3 regions of the Paenibacillus hexagrammi genome follow, and region 3 is predicted to be linked to each of the others. Evidence: riboswitches for the same ligand, from Rfam matches in the RefSeq annotation. Region 3 holds a riboswitch; each other region holds the start of a gene.
What was found. A riboswitch is a leader RNA that binds a small molecule or an ion and turns the genes downstream of it on or off. The one in region 3 is predicted to bind cyclic di-GMP.

Region 1: another riboswitch for cyclic di-GMP. It lies ahead of L0M14_RS08575 (putative motility protein); the one in region 3 lies ahead of L0M14_RS17790 (hypothetical protein).
Region 2: another riboswitch for cyclic di-GMP. It lies ahead of L0M14_RS02565 (putative bifunctional diguanylate cyclase/phosphodiesterase); the one in region 3 lies ahead of L0M14_RS17790 (hypothetical protein).

Annotation. Positions count from the first base shown of each region.
Region 1 covers NZ_CP090978.1:1,989,682-1,995,342, reverse strand. The annotation lists gene L0M14_RS08585 (TetR/AcrR family transcriptional regulator) at 229-810, shown strand; gene L0M14_RS08580 (SDR family oxidoreductase) at 865-1,575, shown strand; gene L0M14_RS08575 (putative motility protein) at 1,688-1,894, opposite strand; cyclic di-GMP riboswitch class I at 1,915-2,002, opposite strand; gene pyrE (orotate phosphoribosyltransferase) at 2,095-2,736, opposite strand; partial or broken gene pyrF (orotidine-5'-phosphate decarboxylase) at 2,786-3,513, opposite strand; gene carB (carbamoyl-phosphate synthase large subunit) at 3,530-5,661, opposite strand, start outside.
Region 2 covers NZ_CP090978.1:569,036-574,696, forward strand. The annotation lists gene L0M14_RS02545 (hypothetical protein) at 40-351, opposite strand; gene infC (translation initiation factor IF-3) at 435-920, shown strand; gene L0M14_RS02555 (PadR family transcriptional regulator) at 1,130-1,663, shown strand; gene L0M14_RS02560 (MFS transporter) at 1,686-3,221, shown strand; cyclic di-GMP riboswitch class I at 3,315-3,403, shown strand; gene L0M14_RS02565 (putative bifunctional diguanylate cyclase/phosphodiesterase) at 3,484-5,661, shown strand, end outside.
Region 3 covers NZ_CP090978.1:3,891,059-3,896,719, reverse strand. The annotation lists gene L0M14_RS31130 (hypothetical protein) at 1-88, shown strand, start outside; gene L0M14_RS17795 (MDR family MFS transporter) at 332-1,561, shown strand; cyclic di-GMP riboswitch class I at 1,675-1,767, shown strand; gene L0M14_RS17790 (hypothetical protein) at 1,870-2,175, shown strand; gene L0M14_RS17785 (exopolyphosphatase) at 2,301-3,215, shown strand; partial or broken gene gloA2 (SMU1112c/YaeR family gloxylase I-like metalloprotein) at 3,415-3,812, shown strand; gene L0M14_RS17775 (hypothetical protein) at 3,799-4,053, shown strand; partial or broken gene L0M14_RS17770 (THUMP domain-containing class I SAM-dependent RNA methyltransferase) at 4,005-5,158, opposite strand; partial or broken gene L0M14_RS17765 (O-methyltransferase) at 5,303-5,661, shown strand, end outside.

The sequences.
Region 1 (5,661 bases), 1.9 Mb from region 3:
TTTCATTATGTTGTAGTTACACTGTAGCATGGAAGCTATCATCACAGTTAGCTATAAATAATAATAGAGGTCATCAAAAATATTAATAATAAGCGTTCTAACTTCAAATCCCGATTGCAACATTTACATGCTTCCAAGTAACATTCGAACGTTATTTAATACCTTGACACGGATAATCGTATCGCGTACACTCATTTTATACCGATCAGTACAGAAAGGAATTAGATTATGGTAAGACCACGGGAATTTGATGAACATACAGCATTGACTGCCGCCATGATGGTTTTTTGGGAGAAAGGCTATGAAGCTACGTCCCTCACCGATTTAACGCGTGCCATGGGTATTCAACGTCCGAGCCTATACGCCACGTTCGGCGGAAAAGAATCGTTGTTTCAAGCTGCTTTAACGCTTTATGCCGAGCGCAGTCTCATCTTCATTCGTCAAAAACTTCAAAACGCTCCCTCAGCTAGATCCGCCATCCTTCTCTATCTACAGGGGATTGCTGACAGCGGCGATGGGCGTAAGCCTGAGCTGGGCTGCATGTGTGTGAACACAATTGTTGAATTAGCCCCACATCATCAACCATTTACCCAGTTCACAAGAGAGTACCAGCAACAGCTGACTGCATTGATTCAGTCAGTTGTGGAGAATGGCATACATACAGGAGAATTCTCACAAAATTTAGATGCCTCTTCCATAGCAGGCGCCATTGTTATCGCGGCCGTGGGCCTAGCAGTCACGATGAAATCGTGCCCAGACCATTCAGTCGTTGAACAGGCCATACATCAAATCATCAAAATGCTCGATTAATTTTTTTCGTAGTTTTGTACTGATCGGTACATTATATGATTGTGAGGTACTTACATGACAAAGCAAGTTGCTTTAATTACTGGAGCCTACAAAGGAATAGGGCTTGAGATTGGACGGCAGTTGGGCCGATTGGGCTTTATCGTACTTCTCGGAGCTCGAAATAAGAACAAGTCGGAGACAGCAGCTCTTTTGCTGCAAGAGGAGAACATAGAAGCGCACGGTGTTGAACTGGATGTGACCAATAGTGTGCATATCGAAGCAGTTGCGAAAAGAATAGAAGCTGAATATGGAAAGCTTGATGTTCTTGTCAATAATGCAGGTGTATATACAGATCATCTTGAAAACTATCTCGATGCGATTCGAGCCAGCTTTGAAGTGAATCTTTTCGGCCCTCAAGCGCTAACGGAGGCTCTGCTCCCTTGGATTAAAGCAAGCCCCGCAGGCAGAATTGTGAATCAATCCAGTATTCTAGGATCACTCGGAACATTGCTGTCCAATCCCATGTACGGTGAAAGATCTGCTCCTGCTTACACAACATCTAAAGCCGCGATGAATGCCTGGACCGTACAGTTATCTATCTCTCTACGCGACACCATGATTAAGGTCAATGCCTGTCATCCGGGTTGGGTAAAAACGGATATGGGCGGCTCTAGCGCTCCGATGGAGATCAGCGAGGGTGCAGAAAGTGCAGTTTGGCTAGCTACGCTTCCCCCAGATGGGCCCACAGGCGGCTTCTTCCACAAAAGAGATCAGCTTCCATGGTAACCAGTTACAAATGTGAAAACCTGAGCTTATTTCAATTTTACAGCTAGACCTAAGACAAATAAAAAAGGAAAGCACGGATTTTCACACCGTACTTTCCTTAGTAACTCAAGATTTATGCTCTTACATCAATATTTTGTCCTAAATGCGGTGTCGCAGATGCAGCAGCTGAAATTTTCTGTTGTGACTTAGCAAAATCCTGCAGCATCACGTTCGCTTGCGCCGTTTGCGCATCGTTTGTCTTGCTCAGCAGCTTAATTCCTACTGCTTGCTTAACAGCGTCCCCGCTTCCGATTGCGGATAGCATGGCATTTACACTCATGAAGAATCCTCCTCTCATCGTTCGGCAGCTGGCTGGCGTTCGACCTCAAGCCGATTAGCCCCTTTAGCTTTGCGTCTGGTGCTTTCACACCATTTGCCATTTCGCAGATGTAAGGCATTGCCAATACATACATTAAGTATAGGTACTTCGCCCTGATCCGTCAATCCATACACGTCAATTTCCTACAGAATTCGACCGAATTATACGCCGAAAGCAGCAGGATTCGCTCTCCAGGAACGCAAAAGCTCCATGTCTTCGGACTTAATTTTGCCTTGCTCAAGCGCTACTTCCAACAAGGAAGTGTAGTTGGAAAGCGTATGAAGCGGCATACCCGCTTCTTGGAATGCATTAACGGCTTTATCCAACTCGTAGGAGAAAATCGCTAGGACTCCGAGCGCTGTTGCGCCCGCTTCGTTAACGGCAATTGCTGCCTTCAGCGAGCTGCCTCCAGTCGAAATCAAGTCCTCAATGACGATGACTTTTTGTCCGGGCTTTACGGAGCCTTCAATCAAATTCTCTTTACCGTGACCTTTCGCTTTATCACGAATATAGATCATCGGAAGACCAAGCTTTTGAGCAACCCAGGCTGCGTGAGGAATGCCTGCTGTTGCTGTACCGGCAACGACTTCTGCTTCTGGGAACTTCTCCTTAATGAGCGCCGCAAATCCATCGGCAATGAGTTCGCGAATCGCCGGATAAGACATCGTCAACCGGTTATCGCAATAGATCGGGGACTTCAAACCAGAAGTCCAGGTGAAAGGCTGATGCGGTCTAAGCGCTACAGCCTCGATTTCTAAAAGTGAAGAAGCGATTTGCTTCGCAATCGTCGTAAGCTGACTCATGGGTTCCGTATCCATCCCTTCGTTTTTTCAGGTACTGGCTGATGTAGACTTACACGACTGAGTCGATGATCGACTCGATCGCCGCGCGGGGATCGGCAGCGCCGGTAATCGGACGGCCGATCACCACAAAGTCGGTGCCCTGCGCGAAAGCCTCCGCCGGCGTCATGACGCGCGACTGGTCGCCGATATCCGCGCCCGCAGGGCGGATACCAGGCGTCACGGTGACGAAACCGTCACCGCACGCCGCCTTGATCTGCGTCACCTCAAGCGGTGACGCGACGACGCCCTGCAGCCCTGCCGCTTGCGCCAGGCGGGCATATTGAATGACGGCCTGCTCAACCGAGCCCGGCAGGCCGATCTCTTCATTCAGCACCTGCTGGCTGGTGCTGGTCAGCTGCGTGACGCCGATAACAATCGGGCGTCCGGCTCCCGGGCGAGGGCCTTGTCCACGCCCTCGAGCGCAGCTTCCATCATGCGCTTGCCTCCGGCCGCATGAACGTTAAACACATCCGCGCCAAGGCGCGTAATGCTCTCCGCACCGCCCTTAACGGTGTTGGGGATGTCGTGCATTTTCAGATCAAGAAATACCTTATAGCCTCTATCCTTCAGACCGGCTACAAAGCCTGGACCTGCAGCGTAAAACAGCTGCATGCCCACCTTCATATAGCAAGGGATGCCCTCGAGCTGCTTAAGCAGCTCGGAGGCACCCTCCGCAGAAGGATAATCTAGCGCGACCATGATGCGGCCGGCAACGTCGGTTCGCGTCAGTGTACTCATCCTATTTCACGCTCCCTTACGCATACACAGGCATTGCGCGGGATGAGAAGTTGATGGACTCGAGCATATTGACTAGCGCGCGAACTGTATCCAGAGAAGTCATACAAACGACGCCATTCTCTACCGCTTCACGGCGGATACGGAAGCCGTCACGTTCCGGCGTTTTGCCTTTGGTGAGTGTATTCACGACAAACTGCGCTTCGCCGCTGCGAATCAGATCAAGAATGTTAGGTGAGCCTTCGCTCAGCTTGTTCACGGTAGTTACCGGAAGTCCGGCTTCGTGAATCGCCTTCGCCGTTCCACCTGTTGCGATCAATTTGTAACCAAGACGGTAGAAGCCTTTCAGAATCTCAATCGCTTCTTCCTTATCCTTGTCAGCCACCGTTACTACTACAGAACCTGCCGGAGGAATTTTCATACCCGCACCGATCAGACCTTTGTACAGCGCTTTTGCAAAGTTGGTATCGCGGCCCATAACTTCGCCAGTGGACTTCATTTCAGGTCCAAGCGTCGTATCTACGCGGCGCAGCTTCGCAAAGGAGAACACCGGTACTTTTACGGATACGTAATGATCTTCCGGCCACAAGCCGCTTTGGTAACCCATATCAGCAAGCTTTTGTCCCATAATCACGCGTGTTGCTACGTTAGCCATCGGGATGTTCGTGACCTTACTCAAGAATGGAACCGTACGGGAAGAACGCGGATTCACTTCGATCACGTACACTTCATCGTTGAAGATAACGAATTGGATATTCACCAGTCCGACAACCTTCAGCTCCAAGCCAATTTTTGTCGTAATATCTATGATTTTTTGCTTGATTTCAGCAGAGATGCTCTGAGGCGGATAGACCGCGATCGAGTCACCGGAGTGAACCCCTGCGCGCTCTACATGTTCCATAATGCCAGGGATCAGGACCGTTTCTTTATCGCAGATTGCGTCAACCTCTACCTCTTTACCCAGCATATAACGGTCAATCAGAACCGGATGCTCAGGATTGATTTTCACAGCGTATTCCATGTAGCTCAGCAGCTCTTGGTCAGAATACACGATCTCCATCGCACGGCCGCCCAGTACGTAAGAAGGACGAACCAGAACCGGGTAACCGAATTGGGAAGCTACACCAACAGCCTGATCGACGGAAGTCACTGTGCCGCCTGGCGGTTGTGCGATGGCCAGCTTGCTGAGCAGCGCTTCAAATTTCTTGCGGTCCTCTGCGGTATCAATGCTCTCCAGATCGGAACCCAGAATGCGAACTCCTGCATTTGCAAGAGGTGCTGCTAGATTGATCGCGGTTTGACCACCGAATTGTACGATAACGCCGATTGGTTTTTCGCGCTCGATGACGTTCATAACATCCTCGAAGAACAAGGGTTCAAAGTACAAACGATCGGATGTATTAAAATCTGTTGAGACGGTCTCAGGGTTGTTGTTGATGATAACCGCTTCATAGCCTGCAGCTTGAATCGCCCATACGGCATGTACCGTAGAGTAGTCGAACTCAATTCCTTGACCGATACGGATCGGACCGGAGCCTAATACAACGACTTTCTCTTTGCTTGTTTCCGTTACTTCATCCTCTTGCTCGTAGGTTGAGTAGTAGTAAGGCGTAGATGCTTCGAACTCGGCTGCGCAAGTATCAACCATTTTGTAAACAGGCTTGATGTTCTGCTGCAAACGATGAGCCCGAATTTCCGCTTCTTTTGTGAAAGTCACAGCACCTGCAGCTGTGCGGATTTCTGCGATGGCGCGGTCTGTGAAGCCTTTGCGCTTCGCTTCAAGCAGGAACTCTGCATTCAGGTCGGACTTCACAATCTCAGCCTCGTACTTGATCATGCCATCCAGCTTGTTCAGGAACCACCAGTCGATTTTGGTTAAAACCTGCAGCTGCTCTACTGTATAGCCTCTGCGATAAGCTTCAGCCAGGAGGAACAGACGCTCGTCATCCGGCTTCTGCAGTCGGAATTCCAAGGTTTCTTGATCCAACAGATCTGTTTCTTTCAAGAACAGGCGGTGTGCGCCGATTTCTAAGGAACGAATGGCTTTATGAATGGACTCTTCGAAGGTACGTCCAATCGCCATAACTTCGCCTGTCGCCTTCATTTGCGTACCAAGCTTACGGTTGGCAGCAGTGAATTTATCGAAAGGCC
Region 2 (5,661 bases), 3.2 Mb from region 3:
ATAAAGCTGCGTCTGGTGATTACATTTGCTGTGCAGCCCCTAGCCCTTGTCCCGTTTGCTTCGCTTGCCGATTTCTTCCGTTACGACGAAAGCTAGCTCCTCGTTGCCGAACAGGGACAGTACTCCGAGCAGCGTATCGTCGGCGATCTCGCCGGCTTCCTCCTTAGGTACGGTTAAGTCGAGAGCTTGCTGCAGCGGAAGATTATCCTGCTGCTCAGGATGGGCGCGGCGGTACAGCGCGGCTGGGTCAAGGTCATGGTTGATGCACCATTGGGCGAAGACGAGGATCATCATTTGTTCGTCACGTTGGTAGTTGCGTATAATTTGTTCTTCCAGCTCTTTTTGGCTCATGGTAGGTGGGCATCTCCTTCAAGTTACGCATAGGTCAAACGCTCTTCGTAAGCGATTATATCGAAAGAACAGGGGAAATCTCAATGATTAAGAACGAAAAAATTAAAGCATCCGAGGTGCAGCTTACTGGGGTGAATGGCGAGGACTTGGGTATGATGTCCCGGGATGAGGCACTAGCCTTAGCGAAGCAGCTAAAAGTGGATCTGGTCTGCACCTCGCTGATGAGCAGTCCGCCGCCCTGCAAGCTCGTTGGAGCCAGTAAGGCTAAGCAGGAGGCGCTGCAGGACAAGCAAAAAGCAAGGAAGCAGGAACAAGGCGCCAAAGTCAAGGAGCTCCGTTTGACTCCTCATATCGAGGACCATGACCTGGAGACCAAACGTCAGCAGGCTGAGCGCATTTTGCGTGCGGGGGATGCCATTCAGTTTGTTGTTCGCATTCAAGGCAAAGAAGGCGCTCAGGCAAAGGCGCTCTTGGAATCGCTATTACGCGATTTGAAGCACGCAGGCAGCCCGAGAACAGGCATACAGCTTAGCGGTAAGCAAGCGGCTGTGCTTGTGGATCCGCAATAATTCGTGGCGGTGACATACATTCACGTACCTAACGTGCTAAAGCTCAAGAGGCAGAGTAAGCCTCGTGGTCTTGGGCACGTTTTTTTGCATATTGGACAAATAAACAAATTATTAACCTATAAATAACTGATATATGTTGAATCGATATATGGATTGTGGTAATTTATGTATAGAACAAGAAATGATCGCACAAACAGGGAGGATTCAGCATGAACAGTCAGGATGTAATTCTTGGTGTCTTGATGAAGCGCAAGCTATCCGGGTATGACATTAAGCAGTTATTTGAGACGATTTTCTCATACTTCTACAATGCCAGCTTTGGCACGATCTACCCCACGCTAGCCAAGATGGAAAAGGAAGGTCTGATCAGCAAGGAAAGCATTATCCAAGAAGGGAAGCCGAATAAGAATGTGTTTACCATTACGGAGGAAGGCAAGAGAAGATTTGCTGCTTATATCGCAAGTCCGATTACACCGAATGAATTGAAATCGGACTTTATGATGCGAATGTTCTTCGGAGAGTATACAGAAGCTGATCAGATTAAGGAGTGGCTTGAGCTCGGCATCCAGGAGCAAGAAGCGGAGCTGCACAAGCTGAGAGAGGATTATAAGCGCTATAAACCGGGGATGTCCGTTACTCAGGAAATCTGCATTCGAATCGGTCTTGCGCAGGTGGAGGCTACATTGCTCAGTCTGCAGGAGGGATACAAACGGGTTCTTGCAAAGGAAGCCGATAACCAATAAACAATAAGGAGGTTTCACATTTATGAATAACAAACGGGCAGGGTTTATTGTCCTGGCTATGGCGCTTGGTCTGCTGATGTCTTCATTAGATAATACGATCACATCGGCGGCAATTAGCCACATTATTAGCGATATTAACGGGTTTGACAGAATAAGCTGGGTCTTTACGGCTTATATGCTGGCAGCGACGAGCACCATGCTCGTATTCGGTAAGCTGTCGGATATGTTCGGGAGGAAGCTGTTCTATTTGATTGGTATTACCGTCTTTCTTCTTGGGTCCGCTCTCTGCGGGATGGCTCAGGATATGACTCAATTAATCGTGTTCCGTGCGATTCAAGGGGTAGGTTCGGGCGCGCTGCTGCCGATCAGCTTCACCATTATTTATACGATCTTCTCCGATCCCAAACAGGCAGCCAAGCTGTCTGGTGTGTTTGCAGCAATCTTCGGCCTATCTTCTGTTGCCGGACCGCAGATCGGAACGTTTTTGGCGGAGCATTGGGGTTGGCGATGGTGCTTTTACGTAAATTTGCCGCTCGGTATTCTGTCGTTTATAACTTTATTGCTGACGCTGCAAGAATCTCGTTCGGAGCATCGCCCGAAGATCGACTATTTGGGGACACTGCTGCTCATCGTCTCTACGGTTTCCTTCATGCTGGCGCTGGAGTGGGGAGGCAAGAAGTTTGCTTGGGGCTCCTGGCCGATCATAGCCATGATGGGAGCGGCTGTGGTGGTAGGCTATTTGTTCGTGCAGGTGGAACGCAAAGCCCAAGAGCCGGTGCTGCCGCTTCCTTTGTTCAAAAATCGTATGGTAGTCGCGATTGTGTTAGCTTGTCTTTGCCAAGGTGCTATCATGTTCTCCGCAATTGCCTACTTGCCGATCTTTTCTACTGCTGTGCTTGGGCAGGCTAATTCGAATGGACTCCTGACGCCAATGATGTTTTCCTTAATGGTAGGCGCGGTTTTGTTCGGATTTTTCCAGAGATTTTTTAGCTTCCGAGCTGTTATTGCCTTTAGTATGGCAGCAGGAATTGTTGTCAGTTATTTGCTAAGCATAGTCAGTCACGATGCTTCCAAGTGGTACATGATTGTGCTGATGGTGATCCTGGGGGTTGGAGCCGTGGGGCCGCTGATGAGCGTAGCCCAAAATGCGGTGGCGATGAGTGTAGAACGCAAATATATCGGAGTCAGCTCCTCGATTGTCGGATTCTGGCGCAATATTGGAGGTGTGCTGGGAGCCTCTATCATGGCTACGATAGTGAATAATGATTATCAAAGCTTGATTCAAGCGGGTGCTGAGTCGCACCATATCCCCGTGGAGAAAATAGCCGAGATAGCCAATCCGGAGCAGCTGATTCGGGCAAATCATGCGATTCCTGCAGAAATGCTGAATTTCATCCGCGATTCTCTCGGTACCGCTATCAATCATGGCTTTATCCTGCCGATGGTGTTCGGAGCAGTAGGTCTCCTCGCAGCTTTTATTGCCGGACCATTACGATATGTAGATCCTGCTGCACAAGCACAATCGGCCAAACAAACGGTTGTATCGGACCTTGCCTAATTCAGGATCTTATTGACGGATTTTGGAGGATTATGATATAAAATAACTAGGAAATAAGACCTAACGTTTTTGTGAAAACATATACAATTCTTAAAGAGATAAAGGCAAACTTGATGAAAGTCAAGGACGCAAAGCTATAGGGGCTACACGGGCTCATTCCCGTATGCCAGCCAGTTCCCGCTTTAGGCCAATTAAAGGAACCTTAAAGCAAGGTTTCTTTTTTTGTCTAGGATGGAATAACAAGATAATGAGGTGCAGCAGCATGACCGCTTACTTAGTGTCCATACTACTCTATGTAATTCCGATATTCTTGTTATTTTACATGACACTTGAGGTCTACAGGCGGGACCCCGGTAATGAACTAAACCGTGTAGCCGCGCTATTTTTCTTTACCACCCTGCTATTTTTTATCTCAAACTTTTTATTCAGCATGGTCCCGATATCGTACGCCGTACATCTGGTGCTGAAGGTATATTATTTGTCTTCATATGTATTAATGTGTCTGGCGCTTCACTTTTGTAAGGGGATATCAGGCCGCTATCTAACGATGTCCAAGAGCCTGTATACCGCTCTTTGCTATGCTCCTATGGTCCCGGCGGTGCTGCTGTTTATTCCGGTTGATTGGATTTCCGTTACCTTTACCGAAAGCGGCCTATGGCGCTATCAGCACCCTAGCCTCGTGTTAAACATCATGACTTTAGGCAGCGGTTTCTACACGATTGTTGTATGTACGGTATTCGTTGCTAGCGGTTTTAGACATGTGAAGAAGTTCGATTTGAATGTAAAAAGAAAACAAATGCGAACTCTGCTTCTAGGCGTGCTATATGCCAGTGCATGGGCAATTCCGTTCACCCTGAACAAAAGGCCATCCTTTTTGCCGGATTCGGTCAATGTTCCGGAGTTTGGAAGCTATGCCATATTGATTTTCACTTACTTTTTAAGAAAAGCCATGGTCAAATATGATTTGTTGCCTTCCATCGAGCGGAAATATAAAGCGCTATATGAGTTGTCGCCGTTGTCGATGATCACGATTGATGCGGACGGATTCATCAAAGATATCAACCCGCAGGGTGCAAACCTGCTGCAGATGGCTCCTAATGAGCTTCTGTCTCAGCAGATTGAAGAATTTATGTTTCCGTATTCCTTGGAACAGGCGCGCTCTTATGACCATCCACTGGAAAAAGGAGCTGTCATTCGTGGGGACTTCATGATACTGACCCGCTCAGGCGTAAAAAAATATGTAAAAGCGGAGAGCCAGTTTATTGAATCACAGGATGAAGTTTTGCAGTATGTGGTGTTACTGGATGTGACCTCAGCCAAAGAGGCGGAGGAGCAGGTCATGTATATCTCTTATCATGATAAATTGACGGGGCTTGTGAACCGAGAATACTTTCATCGCCAGCTCGTGCGCCATCTGACAGGATGTAAGCGCACTCCTTTTGCTGTCATGCTGCTCGATCTGGACGAATTTAAGCAAATCAATGATACTCAAGGGCATGTTGTTGGTGATTTTATATTAAAGAAGGTGGCGGAACAGCTGCTTGCTCTGACACCGAGGGATGTCACGGTAGCCCGACTGGGCGGAGATGAATTCGCTTTGATTGTGCCCGGACTTGTAGATCGGGAGCAAATTGCGGAGCTGGCCCGGCAAATTTTGATGGGCTTCAAAATTCCGTTTAGCTATGAAGAGCAATCGTTTTACATGACCTCCAGCATGGGAATCTGCTGTTTTCCCGAGCATGGCGAAAGTCCGGATGAGCTGCTTCAATTTGCGGATATTGCGATGTATCAGGCCAAGAAGTTGGGACGAAATCAGTTTGCTTTGTACGAAGCTTCTCTGCATCATGAGGAGCAGGATCGTCATCTGATGAATCTGGGAGTTCGCAAAGGGCTCGAGGAAGGGGAATTCGTCCTTCATTATCAACCGCAAATCGACGTTCGATCCGGTACTGTGATCGGAGTAGAAGCTTTGATCCGATGGAACCGGCCCGACGTAGGCTTCGTACCGCCGAATGAATTTATTCCGCTTGCAGAAGAATCCGGTATTATCGTGGAGATTGGATATTGGGTGCTGGATACAGCATGTCAACAGCTTCAGCACTGGCTTCAGTCCGGCATGGCGCCGATTTCGATGTCGATCAACCTGTCGGCCAAACAGTTCCTGGATGTCCACTTCTCTGGCAGGCTAGCGGAAACCTTGGAGAGAACAGGAATTGAGCCTCATCTGCTATGCTTGGAAATCACAGAGAATACGGCGATGTATGACAGCGAGCATGTCATGAACATTTGTCAGGAGATTATGAATCTGGGAGTGAAGCTTTCGATTGACGATTTTGGCACCGGATATTCCTCGTTAGCACTTCTTAAGCGATTGTCGGTGCATTCGATCAAGATTGATAGATCCTTTGTCAAAGATATGCTAGGTTCTGAGAATGATAAG
Region 3 (5,661 bases):
TCAAGTTGTTCATCGGGTTCGAGTTGCAGCTCGTCCAGCTGTGGATCAGGATGCAGCTCCGGTTGCGGCGGCGACTAGGCGGTGGTGAGATGCGTATCGGATGAAATAGCGGAAGCTCGCCAATTTCGATCGAATTAAAAATGTCGACAGCGCTTGGAGAGAATCTACGGAAGTTTGCAAAGGACCCTACTTGATCAACTAGTTAACTTTCTCCTTTCACAAAGGAGGAAGTTTTTTTGTACAAAAAAAGTGCGTAATCTAGCATTTCGTGTATAATGAGATTTTGAGATTAATTGACCTTTGGTTAATAAAAGTGAAGGCAGGCTGCATGATGAACAGATTGCGCAATTTTTATACGTCCTATCATCCGATCGTTCATACCCTCATTCTCGGAACTGTAATGGCCAGAGCCGCGTCCTCCATGAGTTTGCCTTTCCTGGCTATCTATCTAGCCAAGCATACCTCGATGAGCGAAGTCATGATCGGTGTTGTCATCGGGATGGGAGCGCTGGCGGGAACAGCAGGCGGCTTTATTGGCGGAACGCTGTCGGATGCATTCGGACGACGGATTATCATGCTGGCTGCTTTATTCGGCTGGGCTTTTGTTTTTACCGGGTTTTCATTCGTCAGCCTTCCTGTATGCTTTATGCTGCTGAACATGGTAAACGGCTTATGCCGATCGTTCTATGAACCGGTATCGCAAGCATTAATGGCTGATCTCACCGAACCGGCTAAGCGATTCAAAGTTTTCTCTATGAGATATATGGCTATCAATGTGGGCGTTGCTGTCGGTCCCCTCTTGGGCGCTTATTTTGCAACGCTGGACGGTGCTCTTCCTTTTCTTCTCACGGGAGTCGTTTATTTGATATACGCGATAGCACTATGGCTGCTGCTGTCCTATTTCGGGATAAAGAGTATCGAAGGGGAGAAAAAAGCGCCGGTTACCCTTCGCGCAGCCTGGTCCATCATTCGAAGTGACATAACCTTCCGATACTACATCACTGGCGGGATTGTCGGCGCGATCGGCTATTCGCAGGTTATGGTCACCTTATCCCAATATATGGAACAGAGCTTTAGCGACGGAGTGAAAATATTTGCACTGCTGATGAGTGTGAATGCGATCGCGGTGATTTCTATGCAAATTCCATTAACGAAATGGGCAGAAAGATTCAGACCATTCGTTGCCATTGCTGCAGGAAACTTGATGTTTGCACTGGGCGACGTCGGATTTGCTTTCTCTCATTCCGCCGCCGCGCTAGTCATTTCTATGGTTGTTTTTACGATGGGTGAAATCTTAAATTATCCCGCTGCGAATGTGCTCATAGATAAGCTTGCTCCCGAGAATATGAGGGGCACGTATTTTGGGGCGCAAACCTTTACGAATATCGGGCATTTTGCGGGTCCATGGATTGGAGGCTTGCTGCTTTCCTCCTTCGGTGGGAATGTCCTTTTTCTCACGATGTCTATTCTTACTTTAAGCGGTACCTTATTCTATATGACAGGAATACGACGATTACAAGCAACACAAAATAGGTTAAAACAAGAAATTTTCGAAAATTAGTTCCTTTTACCTATCTTATTGTTGTAAAATAGGCATAATAGAGTATTCGATTTCGCTAAAACTTACCTTATCCTTGATAGTAGTAAAAGCAATGTTTGACAGCTTTCGATACTGCTCGATAAAGGCAAACCTGGCGAAAGCCAGCGACGCAAAGCTAGAGGGGCTTGCTTGACCGTAAATGGACAAGCTGCCAGCCAGCCGCCGAGGTTCAGGATGATGACAGCATGAGCCCTCTCTAGTCGGCATAACAGGTGGGCTTTTCTTATTTTAGAGAGAAAAAGAATGGGTTAAAGGGAGGATTTGGCAGCATGCAGCCTGAATGGATGCTAAATGAAGAAGAGGCGGTCACGTCACTGTGCGGTAACCATGTTGCCAGACTTGTGCCGTCCACAGATGGAACGAAGCTGGTCATAAACCGCGAAGAGTACCTGCTTAATGAAGCTTGTTGGGATATTGAAATGTTTCATGGACGAAATAATAGCATTCTTATTTTTTATTGGAAAGGCGAGGTTAAGCTTTCCGTCAAGCTTCCGCCTTTGTCTCAGGTAGAAGCATTTTTATCCAGATTGTATCAATGCTTGACGTTTAAGATGAGAACGATTCAGCCTAATTAGGGTTGAATCGTTCTTTTTTTGTCGATCAAGTTCGACAAAAGCGTTGTCACTGATCGACAAGAACGGTATAATTATGAGGAGGACAGTTAGTAGTGCTTTAGGACTATTGGGAGGAATACATTAGCATGCGATTAATTACACGTTCCGATTTTGATGGCCTTGTTTGTGCGATGCTCTTCAAGAAATTAAATATGGTGGATGAGATGAAGTTTGTTCACCCCAAGGATATGCAGGACGGTTTGATTGAAGTGACGGAGAATGATATTCTAGCCAATGTTCCTTATGTAGCAGGATGCGGTCTATGGTTTGACCATCATTCCAGTGAGCTGGAAAGAATGGGGGAGAAGGTCGAGTTTAAAGGCGAGACTCGGATCGCTCCAAGCGCAGCCAGAGTAGTATACGATTATTACGGCGGCAAAGACACATTCGGTGATATCGATAATATTATGGAAGGCGTAGATAAGGCGGATTCAGCCCAGTTCAGTAAAGAAGATATCCTGAATCCCAAAGGATGGGATCTTCTTTCGTTCATCATGGATGCCAGAACGGGATTGGGTCGATACCGAGATTATCGGATCAGCAACTATCAATTGATGGAAGATCTGGTCGAGCACTGCGCAACCAAAACGGTAGAAGAAATTATGGAGCTTCCGGATGTGAAGGAACGGGTTGACCGTTATTTTGAATTGGATGCTTTATATCGGGAAATGCTGGGCAAGTATACGCGTACGGAAGGGAACGTTATCATTACGGATCTTCGGGACGTAGAGACGATCTACCCGGGGAATCGATTTATGGTATACGCGCTATACCCTGAACAAAATATATCCATTTGGATTGTGGATGGACGCAATAAGCAAAACTGTGTATTCGCGTGCGGCCACAGCATTGTGAATCGCACGTCACAGACCAACGTGGGTAAGCTAATGCTGAGCAATGGCGGAGGCGGTCATCATGCAGCCGGTACTTGCCAGGTGCCTTATGAGCAGGCTAATGTCGTTCTTGAGCAGCTAATTGCAACAATGAGAAAAGACGGATAATACGTGATGTGAGCCGCACCAGGATGAAGCCGCCTGCTGCGGCTTTTTCTTCGAAAGCCTAGCTGTAGGTTATTGATAGGCGGTAGCTCCATTCCGCATTTTAGTCGCATCATGCTATGTATAGTTAGTTTAAGATCATGTTGCATGCTGGAATCAAGTGCATGTATGATGGAACAACAAAGTACGGGAGGGATCAGGTGTGAAATTAGAACGTATTCACCATGCTGCGATCATTTGTTCAGACTACGCGAGGTCGAAGCATTTTTATGTGGATGTACTTGGTCTGACGGTACTTCATGAAACATTCCGGGAGGAGCGTCAATCGTATAAGCTGGATCTGCTTATTGGAGAGAAGGAGCAAATTGAGCTGTTCTCCTTCCCGAACCCGCCGGAGCGGGTGGACCAGCCCGAGGCCCGGGGTCTGCGGCATTTGGCGTTCGCTGTAGCGGATATGGATGCTAGCGTGAGAGAGCTTGAAAGTAAGGGGGGGTAAGCGTAGAGCCGGTGCGAATCGATCCTGTTACAGGAGCACGCTATACGTTCTTTACCGATCCGGATGGGCTCCCCTTGGAGTTGGTAGAGCATGTTGAATCGTGAGGATAAACAGCTGGAGCACCGTTCTAAGCTTAGCTTCGCCAAAGGCTGCTTATGGAGCGTGCTGCTTTCGCTAATCGTTTGGATCCCGCTTATCTGGTGGCTTATCGCCAAATCAAAAAAATCCCGAAGGATGACCTGCTCGCAGCAGAGTGCTGCTGAAGCGGACAAGTCGTTTCGGGATTTTCTTGTTTATCAGGACTGCTCCAGCGGTTTTCTTGGTGGCAGCGGTCCGAGGTATTGAAACAGGTTGCACTCGATTCGGCCGTTAAACAGCTTGCGCTTCTTGTCAGCGCGGCGGCTCATGTAGTGCTCGAGCTGTTTGCTCGGACTGAGCACAAACACGCTCCACGTGGGCAGCTGCCCCGTGATCGAGCCGAGCTGGCGCAGCGCCTGCTCGACTTCCTTCGGATCACCAAGCCTCTCCCCCCCATAGGGAGGGTTGGTGATCACGCAGCCATAGTCGCCGCGCGGGCGGGCCTTGGCCACAGGCTCCACTCGGAAGTGGAGCTCCTTGGCAGACCGGCCGCTTTCGCGGCGGCAAGCGCTACATCGATGGCTTCGCTATCGATGTCACTGCCGACGATGTCCAGCGGGACATCGTCGCGAACCGCGTCGTAGGCCTCGTCGCGGGCCTGCTCCCATAGCTCGGGCTCGATGCATGCCCAAGCTTCGCTAGGGAAGCTGCGCCTGAGGCCCGGCGCAATGTTCCACCCGATCATCGCAGCCTCGATCGGGATCGTTCCCGACCCGCAGAACGGGTCGTAGAGCGGCCGCTCCGGCCGCCAGCGGCTCAGCAGCAGCATGGCTGCAGCCATCGTCTCCTTGAGCGGCGCTTCGGTGACAAGCTTGCGGTAGCCGCGCTTGTGAAGGCTCGGGCCGGTCGTATCGATCGTCAGTGTCGCGATGTCATTCAGCAGCGCGACCTCGATGACGTACCGCGCGCCGGTTTCGCGGAACCATTCCGTACCATAGCGCTGCTTCATTTTTTCTACGACCGCTTTCTTGGCGATACCTTGACAGGCCGGTACACTGGAAAGCTGGGATTTATGAGAGCGGCCTTCTACAGGAAACTCGGCGTCCTCAGGAATGAAATCCGGCCATGGGAGCGCCTTTGTGCCCTCGAACAGCTCGTCAAAGGTTAGCGCTGGAAACTGTCCCATTAGAATGAGTACTCGATCGGCAGTTCGCAGCCATAGATTGGTGCGGCAGATGGCCAGCTCGTCCCCTTGGAAGATGACGCGGCCGTTCTCGACCTTGGTGTCCTTATAGCCGAGTTCGTGAAGCTCGCGTGCGACGATGGCCTCCAGGCCCATGGGGCAGGTGGCGATTAGTTGTAGTTGTGACATGCAGTTTAATCCTTTCTATCCTTGAATGCCGACATGCGGCAAGGTTGCTCAGCAGCATGAAAACTCATACAATTAACAAGTATAGGATAAACAGAGTGTACATACAAACGAAATCATAGAATTTAGGAACAGGAGACAGGAGATATGACAGATTCGCCCGTAACGGTGTCAGCCGAAGTTTACATGGAATCGTTGTATGAGCAAGATAACGAGCTGGAAAAAGTCAAGGAAGGCATCCGTCAGCACAATATGCCGGAAATTTCAATCGCACCCGGTTACGGTAGATTGCTGACCATGCTCGTCAGAATGATCAAGGCGGAGCGTGTGCTCGAGATTGGTGCATTAGGCGGATACAGCGGTATCTGTCTTGCCAGGGGGCTTGAGGCAGGAGGAAAACTGATCTCCCTGGAACTGAAGCAGGATTTTGCAGACATCGCCAAACGCCATGTTGCTGAAGCCGGGTACCTCGATAAGGTCGAATACCGTGTTGGGGGAGGCGCTCG